Regions from separate parts of the Chryseobacterium carnipullorum genome, predicted to be linked through region 1. Evidence: riboswitches for the same ligand, from Rfam matches in the RefSeq annotation. Region 1 holds a riboswitch; each other region holds the start of a gene.
The links. A riboswitch is a leader RNA that binds a small molecule or an ion and turns the genes downstream of it on or off. The one in region 1 is predicted to bind cobalamin.
Positions count from the first base shown of each region.

Region 2: another riboswitch for cobalamin. It lies ahead of EG346_RS13380 (acyl-CoA thioesterase); the one in region 1 lies ahead of EG346_RS12540 (TonB-dependent receptor plug domain-containing protein).
Region 3: another riboswitch for cobalamin. It lies ahead of metE (5-methyltetrahydropteroyltriglutamate--homocysteine S-methyltransferase); the one in region 1 lies ahead of EG346_RS12540 (TonB-dependent receptor plug domain-containing protein).

Region 1 is NZ_CP033920.1:2,747,773-2,751,055, forward strand. Features, by position in the region: gene EG346_RS12540 (TonB-dependent receptor plug domain-containing protein) at 1-1,263, opposite strand, end outside; cobalamin riboswitch at 1,296-1,471, opposite strand; gene EG346_RS12545 (cytidine deaminase) at 1,730-2,212, opposite strand; gene namA (NADPH dehydrogenase NamA) at 2,313-3,283, shown strand, end outside.
Region 2 is NZ_CP033920.1:2,923,661-2,926,943, forward strand. Features, by position in the region: gene EG346_RS13375 (IS256 family transposase) at 1-951, shown strand, start outside; gene EG346_RS13380 (acyl-CoA thioesterase) at 1,097-1,480, opposite strand; cobalamin riboswitch at 1,597-1,775, opposite strand; gene EG346_RS13385 (hypothetical protein) at 1,828-2,625, opposite strand; gene EG346_RS13390 (ATP-binding cassette domain-containing protein) at 2,777-3,283, opposite strand, start outside.
Region 3 is NZ_CP033920.1:3,883,924-3,887,206, reverse strand. Features, by position in the region: gene EG346_RS17695 (hypothetical protein) at 1-479, shown strand, start outside; gene EG346_RS17690 (Lrp/AsnC family transcriptional regulator) at 558-1,019, opposite strand; cobalamin riboswitch at 1,174-1,358, shown strand; gene metE (5-methyltetrahydropteroyltriglutamate--homocysteine S-methyltransferase) at 1,732-3,283, shown strand, end outside.

The DNA of each region.
Region 1 (3,283 bases):
TCCTCCCGGCTGCCAGTAGAGATCATTAAACGAAGGGAATCTGAAGTTTCTAGAAAAGTTTGCCCCAACATGATACCAGCGAAGCGCATTCCACTTTCCTGAAAAAGAATAAAGAAGAGGAGAAGAAATGTTCTCCACAAAGTCTTTCTTGATTCCTGCTTCAAAACGAAGATCTTTTGTAGCAAAATACCGGATCAAACCAGCCAGCGAACCTACATTTCTACTGATACTTCCAATTCCGGATTCATATCCTTCTCCTTTATTTACCTGAAATTCTCCAATAGCATTAATGTTGATTTTTGGAGTGATGAAATAGTTGAAGTCATTTTTGAAAATGTAATTCTTTCCCTCTGCACCACTGGCTTTAGGAAGATTAAGACTCGAAAAATACTGGAAATTATCTTCCGTGTACGCTGCTTTTAAGCTGTTCGAAAGATTATTTTTTTGAATATCCCATGCGATCAGACTCCTCAAAGTCTGCGCTTTATATTTTGTTCTGTTGCCGTTATCCTCAAAAATAGGATAGTGCTGTGATGCATCGAAGATTTGATTCTGCCACGAAATCGTCTGCTGATCAGCAATTTTATAAGAAGCTCCAATATTCACTGAAGTATTGTAATACCTTCCGTTAACGTTATTGAATCCTGTATTTCCTACAACAAACTCAGGAACTTTATAGTCATTCTGACTCGTGACGTAGCTTCCTGAAACTTTAACACTTAGCTTATCATTACTGAAAGAAGCCTGTGCAAAATTATTATACGTATCAAAAGAAGCAGCTTCCGAAAACACAGAAGCTTTAAATCCTCTGTTGAAATCTAAAATATTGTTTAAATGAATGCTTCCTCCAACAGCACCACTGCCGTAAACCACACTTCCGCCGCCAGCCTTTACCTCAATCTGATCATATCCGAACAATGGAATATTATTAACATCGCCCTGTCCTAAAAAACTGGAGTTAATGTTGATTCCATTCCATACAAAAGCCGTCTGCTGCGCAGTTGTTCCACGGAACGACGGCGACGAAACAGCACCACGGCCATTTTCCTTGATGTAAATAGAAGACTGATACCGTAAAAGTTCAGAAAGGTTCGTTGAGTTTTTCTCAACATCTTTTGGGTTAATGGTGCGTACCGGATGAAAAAGCTTTACTTTATTCATCTGGTTGTCAAAAATATAAATGGTGTCTACCGCCTTCTCCTGTCCCAAAAGAAAGCTGCCATAAGACGAACAAAGCAGTACTAAAGATCTTTTTATATCCATACTATTTTACTTTTCCTCCGAAAGTAATGTGTTTTTTAGTTACAATTTTGGCAGGTCTCCTGACTTTCGCATTCTGCACCTTCCCGTATGAACAGTGGTTTTTTGCAGAAACTTTTATAGCGATTTACAGTTGCGGGGACAGTTTGGGCATTTCACCCAATTCCCTATTATTTCCAATATGCTGGAAACCAAAATTTTTGCAAAGATAACTTTTTAAATCTATTGCACAAAAAGACAGAAAAATCAATCCCGAATCGTCAACTTTGCTCTGCACAACTAAGCAGAGAAGTATTGATGTTTGTATTTAAACGTAACCATTCACCTGCAAAGCAGAATTCATCATTGACATAATTTTTGAAAGTAAAATACCTCATCGTGAAAAGGCAATGATGATTGGTAAGAAAAATTCATCCTTTATCTGCAAAGCAAAATTCACCATTGACTACTTTCCATTCACTTTTCTCCTCTACAAAAATGTAGAATCAAAATAAAAAGGCAGCAGATCTTTAATGGATGATACCTTAACCACCTCATCATTCATGCTTGAAAAATAAAGATCTATATTCTCATTCTGCTTCGTTTCATATTCTATTAAACTCTGCCGGCAGGCTCCGCAAGGTGGAATCGGAGGATTTTTCTCATGGAATTCCTTAGGACCTCCCACGACAAAGATCTTCTTTACTTTTACGTCCGGAAAGTTGGCTGCTACCCAGAACAAAGTGGTTCTTTCTGCACACAATCCTGACGGATAAGCTGCGTTTTCCTGATTGTTTCCCGAATAAATTTCGCCGTTTTCCAACAAAACGGAACATCCTACCAGGAAATTAGAATAAGGCGCATAAGCATTTTCACGGGCTTGTATCGCTCTCTTAAATAGAGTTTTTTCTATTTCATTCAGTTCACTGCTGTTTTTAAAGTGCTCGTAACTGATCTGTATGTCTTTTTTCATATATTAGTCAGACTAAAAAGGGGGGCTAAATTTACTTCTTTTTCATCAGGTGGACAATGTTTTTTTTGTTCAGCATTAAATTGAAATTCAAAAAAATAAAATGATATACACTTCAATACAATTCAGAAATATAGAGCTAAAAAACAGATGGGTAATGTCTCCCATGTGTATGTATTCTTGCGAAAACGGTATCGCAAATGATTTTCATTTTGTACACTACGGAAGCCGTGCCCAAGGCGGAACAGGTCTCATCATGGTAGAAGCTACAGGAGTAGAACCCAGAGGAAGAATTACCAATCACTGTATGGGAATCTGGAATGACGAGCAGGCAGAAGCGTTGAAGAAAATCGTCGGTTTTGTTCATTCCCGTTCAGAAAGTAAAATTGGCATCCAGCTTGCCCATGCAGGCAGAAAAGGTTCCACCTGGAATAATTTGCAGATTCCACTTGAAGAAGGCTGGGAAACGGTGGCTCCAAGTGCTGTTCCCTATCATCCGTCTGAGAGAATTCCGCATGTTCTCACTGTTGAAGAAATCAGGGAACAGGTAGAAAATTTTAAAGAAGCTGCAAAAAGAGCGGTCAAAGCGGGTTTTGATGTTATAGAAATTCATGGAGCTCATGGCTATTTGGTTCATCAGTTTTTATCCCCACTCTCCAATATCCGGACAGATGAATATGGTGGAAGTTTTGAAAACAGGATCAGGTTTCTGCTGGAGATTGTAGATGCGGTAAACGAAGTACTGGATGAAAATACAGCCCTTTTTGTAAGGATTTCAGGAACAGAATACGCTGAAAACGGATGGGACATCAATGACAGTGTAGAACTGGCCAAAGTTTTAAAAGAACATTCCGTAGATCTGGTAGATGTTTCAAGTGGAGGGAATATTCATGGAGCAAAAATATCTGTATTTGACGGTTATCAGGTTCCCTTTTCATCTCAGGTAAGAAATGAAGGAGGGGTAAAAACAGGAGCGGTGGGATTGATCACCACAACAGACCAGGCTGAAGAAATTTTGCAGAAAGGAGATGCCGACCTTATATTTGTCGCAAGAGCGATTTTGAGAAACCCGTA
Region 2 (3,283 bases), 180 kb from region 1:
GAAGGTAGTTTTGAGCCCGCATTAGTTCCCAAAAGGCACAACATTATCGATGGTTTAGAAAACATCATCATCTCATTCTATGCCAAAGGAATGAGCGTATCAGACATTGAGGAACAAATCCGTGAAATGTATGATTTTGAGGTTTCTACTTCCACCATATCACGAATAACCAATGCGGTTGCAAGTGAAGCAGTAAGTTGGCAGAACCGCCCGCTTGAAGATTTGTATCTCATTGTCTGGATGGATGGGATTGTTTTCAAAGTAAGGGAAAACTCCAAAGTCATTAATAAAACAGTTTATCTGGCTGTTGGATTAAGCCGTGACGGGAGAAAGGAAGTATTGGGAATGTGGCTTGGAAAAAATGAAAGCTCAGCATTCTGGATGAGTGTTCTCACAGATTTAAAAGCCCGTGGTGTGGAGGATATTCTCATCACCGCCACCGATAATTTAAACGGATTTACCCAGACGATCCGCTCTGTCTTTCCCGAATCTCAAACCCAGATTTGTGTTGTGCATCAGATCAGAAATGCCTGCAAATATGTGGTATGGAAGGACAGAAAAGAATTCTCTGCCGATATGAAGCATATTTACACCGCTCCAACAAAACAAGCAGCTGAACAAGCACTCAATGATTTTGCAGATAAATGGGAAAGTAAATATTCTTATGCTATCCAATCCTGGAGAAACAATTGGGATGAACTTACTGTATTTTTTGATTTTCCTTTAGAGATCCGAAAAATCATTTATACAACTAATTTAATTGAAAATCTAAACGGAAAAATCCGAAAATACACCAAAAACAAAATGTCTTTTCCTACCGATGATGCCGTAATGAAATCAGTGTATCTGGCATTAAAAGAAGCTACTAAAAAATGGACGATGCCTATCCAAAATTGGGGCATTGTTCTCAATCAATTTATCCTTATTTTTGAAAAAAGGCTCAGATTATAAAATCCAAGCCTAACTTTTTAACTTACACACTTTGTGGGATAGTGTCTTTCCAGTCTTGAATTTTTGGTTCATTTTGCTTCAAGGCAAAAGAACCCAATTGTAAAAATAGTTTCGGGCGGCCTCTGGCCGTCCGAAACTATTTTTATTACAGTATTCTGATAGGCTTCTTTTCTTCATCAATAGCCACAAAAGTAAAATCTCCAACGATCGCTCTTTCTCTTTCATAAGAGTACATTTGCTCTGTATAGATCTCTACATTCACTTTCATACTCGTTTTTCCGACATAGGAAACTTTCCCTATCAATTCTACAATCGTTCCTGCTGGAATTGGTTTTTTAAAATCGATTTTATCGCTGCTTACGGTTACCACTCTTTTTCTTGCGAAACGGGTTGCCGTGATAAAGGCTACTTCATCCATCAGCTGCATAGCAGTACCTCCGAAAAGTGTATCGTAATGGTTGGTGGTATTTGGAAAAACCGCTTTAAAAATTCTGGTTTCGGATGCTGCAATTCTTTCTTCTGTCGTCATATTTCATTATTAATTAATGCGAAATGAAATACTATCAAAATAACAGAGCCATGACAGGAATCATAGGAATTCCTGAAGCAGTCCATCAGATCAATAAACTTCAAATCGCGAAAGTTTCTTGTTTAAAGAAATAGGCAGGTCTCCTGACTTGTAACATCATTTATCTCCTTCCCGTGCCCTGCACAGTGGATCCTTGATAAAGACTTCAGTTACTTACAGTTGCGCGACAGTCCGTGATTTTCACACGGTTCCCTTTTCATCTGCGTTAAGCAGAACCAGTTTCTGTGATGAATAAGCGTTATACTTTTTCAGGGCAAAAATAAGAATATTACAGAGAAAAACGGCAATTATTCCGGACTATTGTAAATAATCTGGCTCATCACTCTTCCTTCCTTGATGGCCCAAAGCGTGATATACCGGTTTTCACCCGAGCCGTTGATCATATAAAGATAGATATGATCATTGTCAAGAGCCGTTACTCCTACATTATTGAAATCCATTGTAGGCTGGAACATATTTTTAATGGCTTCCCTTACAAAAACGGAACCTCGTCCGGGCTGCTGAACTCGGATCGATTTGATCTCTGTCATGCCTTCCGGAAGTGCATCCTTGATTCCCCAGGGTTTTACTTTATCTATAGTAAGAATCTTTCCATTCGCATCTTTTTCCTGTTTTCTGTAGCCGGCGTTCGATGGATACACATCGATGACTACTTTTGTTCTCTGGGAAGTTGGTATTTTAGGATTGCTGTTGTCCGTAAAGATAAGTGATTTTCCGTTCTTGGATTTAGACGGTGTAAACTGTGGAAGCTGGTCGATAAAAGCGATACGGCCTTTATTCACCATTCCTTCCTTTTCAAGATTTTCATATCTCACAAAAGGTTTTTCCTCATCCTGCTTTTCGGGATATTTGATCCATATCCATTCCGTTTCTCCCGGGGCAGGCTTTACATAAACAAATACATCTCCTTTGCGCATTCTGATCTTGTCTACTATTTTTCTGTAGTCATCCTTGTGGACACGTACATTGGCATAGCCTTCTTCAGCTTTTACCACACCGAAAGGAACTTTATTCTGTCCTTTCACAAATGCTAAAGAAAAAAGACTGAAAGCGGATAAGTACAATGCTCTGTTTACGGAAATCATTTTATGAAATTTTTTGATCCCTCAAATATATAAATTAAATGTTTTTTTTGATCATTAAAATTTTGTTGTATTTGCTTAAATTGATCAATACCTTCCGAAATAAACATAAAATTCTTCATTAATCATATCCTGCTGCTGATATCTCATGCGATTATTGATTTTTAGGAAGGTAATTGAATTGCTGTAGTTCTTTAATCCCCTGGACTTTTCGCAAATAAGTATCTGAGAGAAGATAAAGATCATCGGACATCTCTAATAAGGTCTTGTAATGATGGTCAGAGATGATTATACCTTTGTACCGGGCCTGGCTTTTAATGATCTTTTCCAGTTCGTCAACAGCTTTAGGAGAAACGCCGCTGAAAGGTTCGTCCAATAAAACAAATTCCACATCTGAATAAGTAATAATCAAGGTTTCAATAATTTTTTTTTCACCGCCAGAAAGATTTCTTACGGTTTCATCCAAAAATGGTTGTATCATTTTTAAACCGTAAAGTTTTTCCGTATTTTCTAGGGTACAGAACAAAGGAATAAGCTTCCTTATTTTACATTCTTTTGGAAGAAATGAAGAGCGCTGGGGTAGATAGGCAATTTTATTTTTCCTGTCCGATAAGCTTTTAAGAATCGTTTCATTTAATTTAATAAACTGTGTATCCCCTTT
Region 3 (3,283 bases), 1.1 Mb from region 1:
AACAATACCAGGAAAAGAAAAAAGAGCTGTACGGTATACTGGTCATCAATCTTCCGGAGTGGAAAAAACTTCACCAGGAAACTATTCAGACTTTTGAAAACGAATATCAGCTGAAAAAAGAAGATCTTATCGCCTATTCTGATCCTGCCTCGTTGAAAAACAGCAAATATTACAGTACCTGCAAAGAATATATTGATGCAGTTTCCTCTCCCGACAAACAAAAAATGTACACCGTCTGGAAAAACTTTGCCGAAGCCAAAAGCAAAGAAAATTCTAATCCACAATTAGTAATGGATAAATTCAAGGCCCAATTCAACGATCCAAGGAAAGATGATTATGCCCTGATTCAACTGATTGGTTTCGGCTTTTACAACTGTGCCAATGGTAGTTTCAGACCCGACCCGAATGATGAAGGAACGCTCTATGAAAAATTTGATAAGGTCTTTACAAAACTGAAGGCAGATTGTGATGAGCCGTGATTTTGATTTAAAGATTGAAAAATTGAATGATTAAAAAATTATAGTAACAGTATTCGTTGGGATACTGTTTTTATTTTTTTAAATATTCACTCCATGAATGTTTTTCACTTCAGCCATCACAAAAGTACTGTGCGCGCTACCGATGGAATCTACTGAACCCAGTTTATTGAATACAAAATCCTGGTAATGCTTCATATCCCTTACCTGAACTTTGAGCAGAAAATCAAAATCTCCGGAAATATTGTAACATTCGGCAACCTCGTCAATCTGTACAATTTCTTCCACAAATTGATTTCCCACGGAACGGTCATGGATCTTAAGTTTGATCTGACAAAAAACCGTAAAACCTCGATTCAGTTTTTCTGCTTCCAGAACCGCTGCATAATGTTTAATGTATCCCTCCTGCTCCAGCCTTTTCACCCGTTCGAAAACAGGTGATGGTGAAAGATTAATTTCTTTTGCAAGCTCCTTTACCGTCAGTTTCGCATTCTTTTGAAGGATTCTAAGCAGCTGAAGATCCTTTTCGTCAAGTCTTTCCACAGAATAATATTCTTTTTAGGGTTATTTTTTTCAAATGTACAGAATATTTAACTTTAAAATAAAATAACGAAAGAATTATATTCTTAATTTAAATCATTATACCAATCAATTCACTTTAATCAATACCTTTACTCCAGATTTTGTTCTTTAACATTCTTCATCAAACAGAAGAGGTTTTACTTAACGTAGATTAATAGGGAATCGTGTGAGAATCACGAGCTGTCGCGCAACTGTAAGTAACGCATCAAAGGTTTTTATCCATGGATATCCACTGCGAAAGCGGGAAGGATGATAAAAACTGTTACAAGCCAGGAGACCTGCCTATTCTGAATGGACAATGCTTTCGCGGTTTGAAGCTTTTTAAGTCATACAGATGATACTTTTTGAACGTTTAATTTTCAATAGTTTTGATTTTAAACGCAAATATTTTTTATACTAATGCCTTATTTTAGGTTGCAAAGAGATGTGATTAATCGCTGATGAAGCTTATAAATAAAACGTTAGCTTCATAAAATCAATTTATTGATTCCTTTTTGCTTTCTTAACCTATAAAGGAATTTAAATTAAAACTTTGCGTTAAAAACTTTAAACCTATTCTCAAATTACGCCCTCACTGTATCTATTCTATTTCTGAAAACCTCTCATCGTCGGCATTGCGAAGCATTCTAAAAGAACTTTACCATTATTATTTAATTAAAAAGTTGAAAAGAAAATGCAAACACACCTACTTGGCTATCCGCGTATTGGTAGCAACAGAGAATTGAAAAAAGCCTGCGAAAATTATTGGTCGGGCAAAATCGTTTTAGACGAATTACTTGAAGTTGGCAAAACCATCGTACACAGCAACTGGAACCTGCAAAAGGAAGCCGGAATAGATCTTATTCCATGTAACGATTTTTCCTACTACGACCAGGTTTTAGACATGACCTTAACCGTGGGAGCGATTCCGGAACGTTATCAGGAAATTGCTTTCAAAAAATCTGAACCTGATCTCTATTTTGCGATGGCAAGAGGTTTTCAAAAAGACGGTCTGGATATCACCGCAATGGAAATGACGAAGTGGTTTGACACCAATTATCACTATATAGTCCCTGAATTTCAAAAAAATCAGGAATTCAGATTATTCTCCAATAAAATCATCCAGGAATTCATCAGCGCAAAACAAGCCGGAATCAATGCAAAACCTGTCATTATCGGTTTGCTGACTTATTTATTATTAGGAAAAGAAAAAGAAGAAGGTTTCGATAAGCTGGATTTAGCTCAAAACTTACTTCCGGTGTATATTCAGATTTTAAAAGAACTGGAAAATCACGGTGCAGAATATATTCAGTTTGATGAGCCTTTCCTAGCATTGGATTTAAATGAAAAAGCAAAGAAAACCTATCAATTGATTTATACGGAAATCAGAAAACAATTTCCGAATTTAAAGTTCATTTTGGCCACGTATTTTGATGGTTTAAAAGATAATCTTTCACTGGCAGCTTCACTTCCGGTGGATGTTTTACACATTGATCTGGTTCGCGCTCCTGAACAGCTGGATGAGGCTTTACAGGCTATTCCTCAGACACTGAGCCTTTCTTTAGGGATTGTAGACGGAAGAAACATCTGGAAAAATGATTTTGAAACATCATTACAATTTATAGAAAAAGCAATCCATGCCATCGGTTCAGAAAGGGTTTTCATCGCTCCATCCTGCTCACTTCTCCACTCCCCTTTCGATCTTGATTCAGAAAAAAATGAAGATATTCTATCGCCTGAGATCAAACAGTGGCTGGCTTTTGCCAAACAAAAAGTCTATGAAATAGTAGCACTAAAAAAACTGGCTTCCGGAAAAGCAGATTACCAGGCATTACAGCAATATGCCGAGAACAAAAAAGCCATTGATGCCCGTAAAACGTCAACGCTGATCCATAATCAGCAGGTAAAAGACCGTGTAGAGGTAACTACTGAAGATGATGCAAAAAGAAACAACCCGTTCAGTACAAGGAAAGAAGAGCAACAAAAAGTTCTGCAACTTCCTATGTTTCCAACGACCACCATCGGGTCTTTTCCTCAAACTAAAGAAGTAAGAACCTGGAGATCAAAATTCAAAAAAGGGGAACTGACTGCCGCACAATATGATGATCTGCTAAAAAAGGAAACGGAAAGAACGATCCGCTGGCAGGAAGAAATCGGCATCGATGTATTGGTTCACGGGGAGTTTGAGCGAAATGATATGGTGGAATATTTTGGCGAACAGCTCGAAGGATTTGCTTTTACTCAAA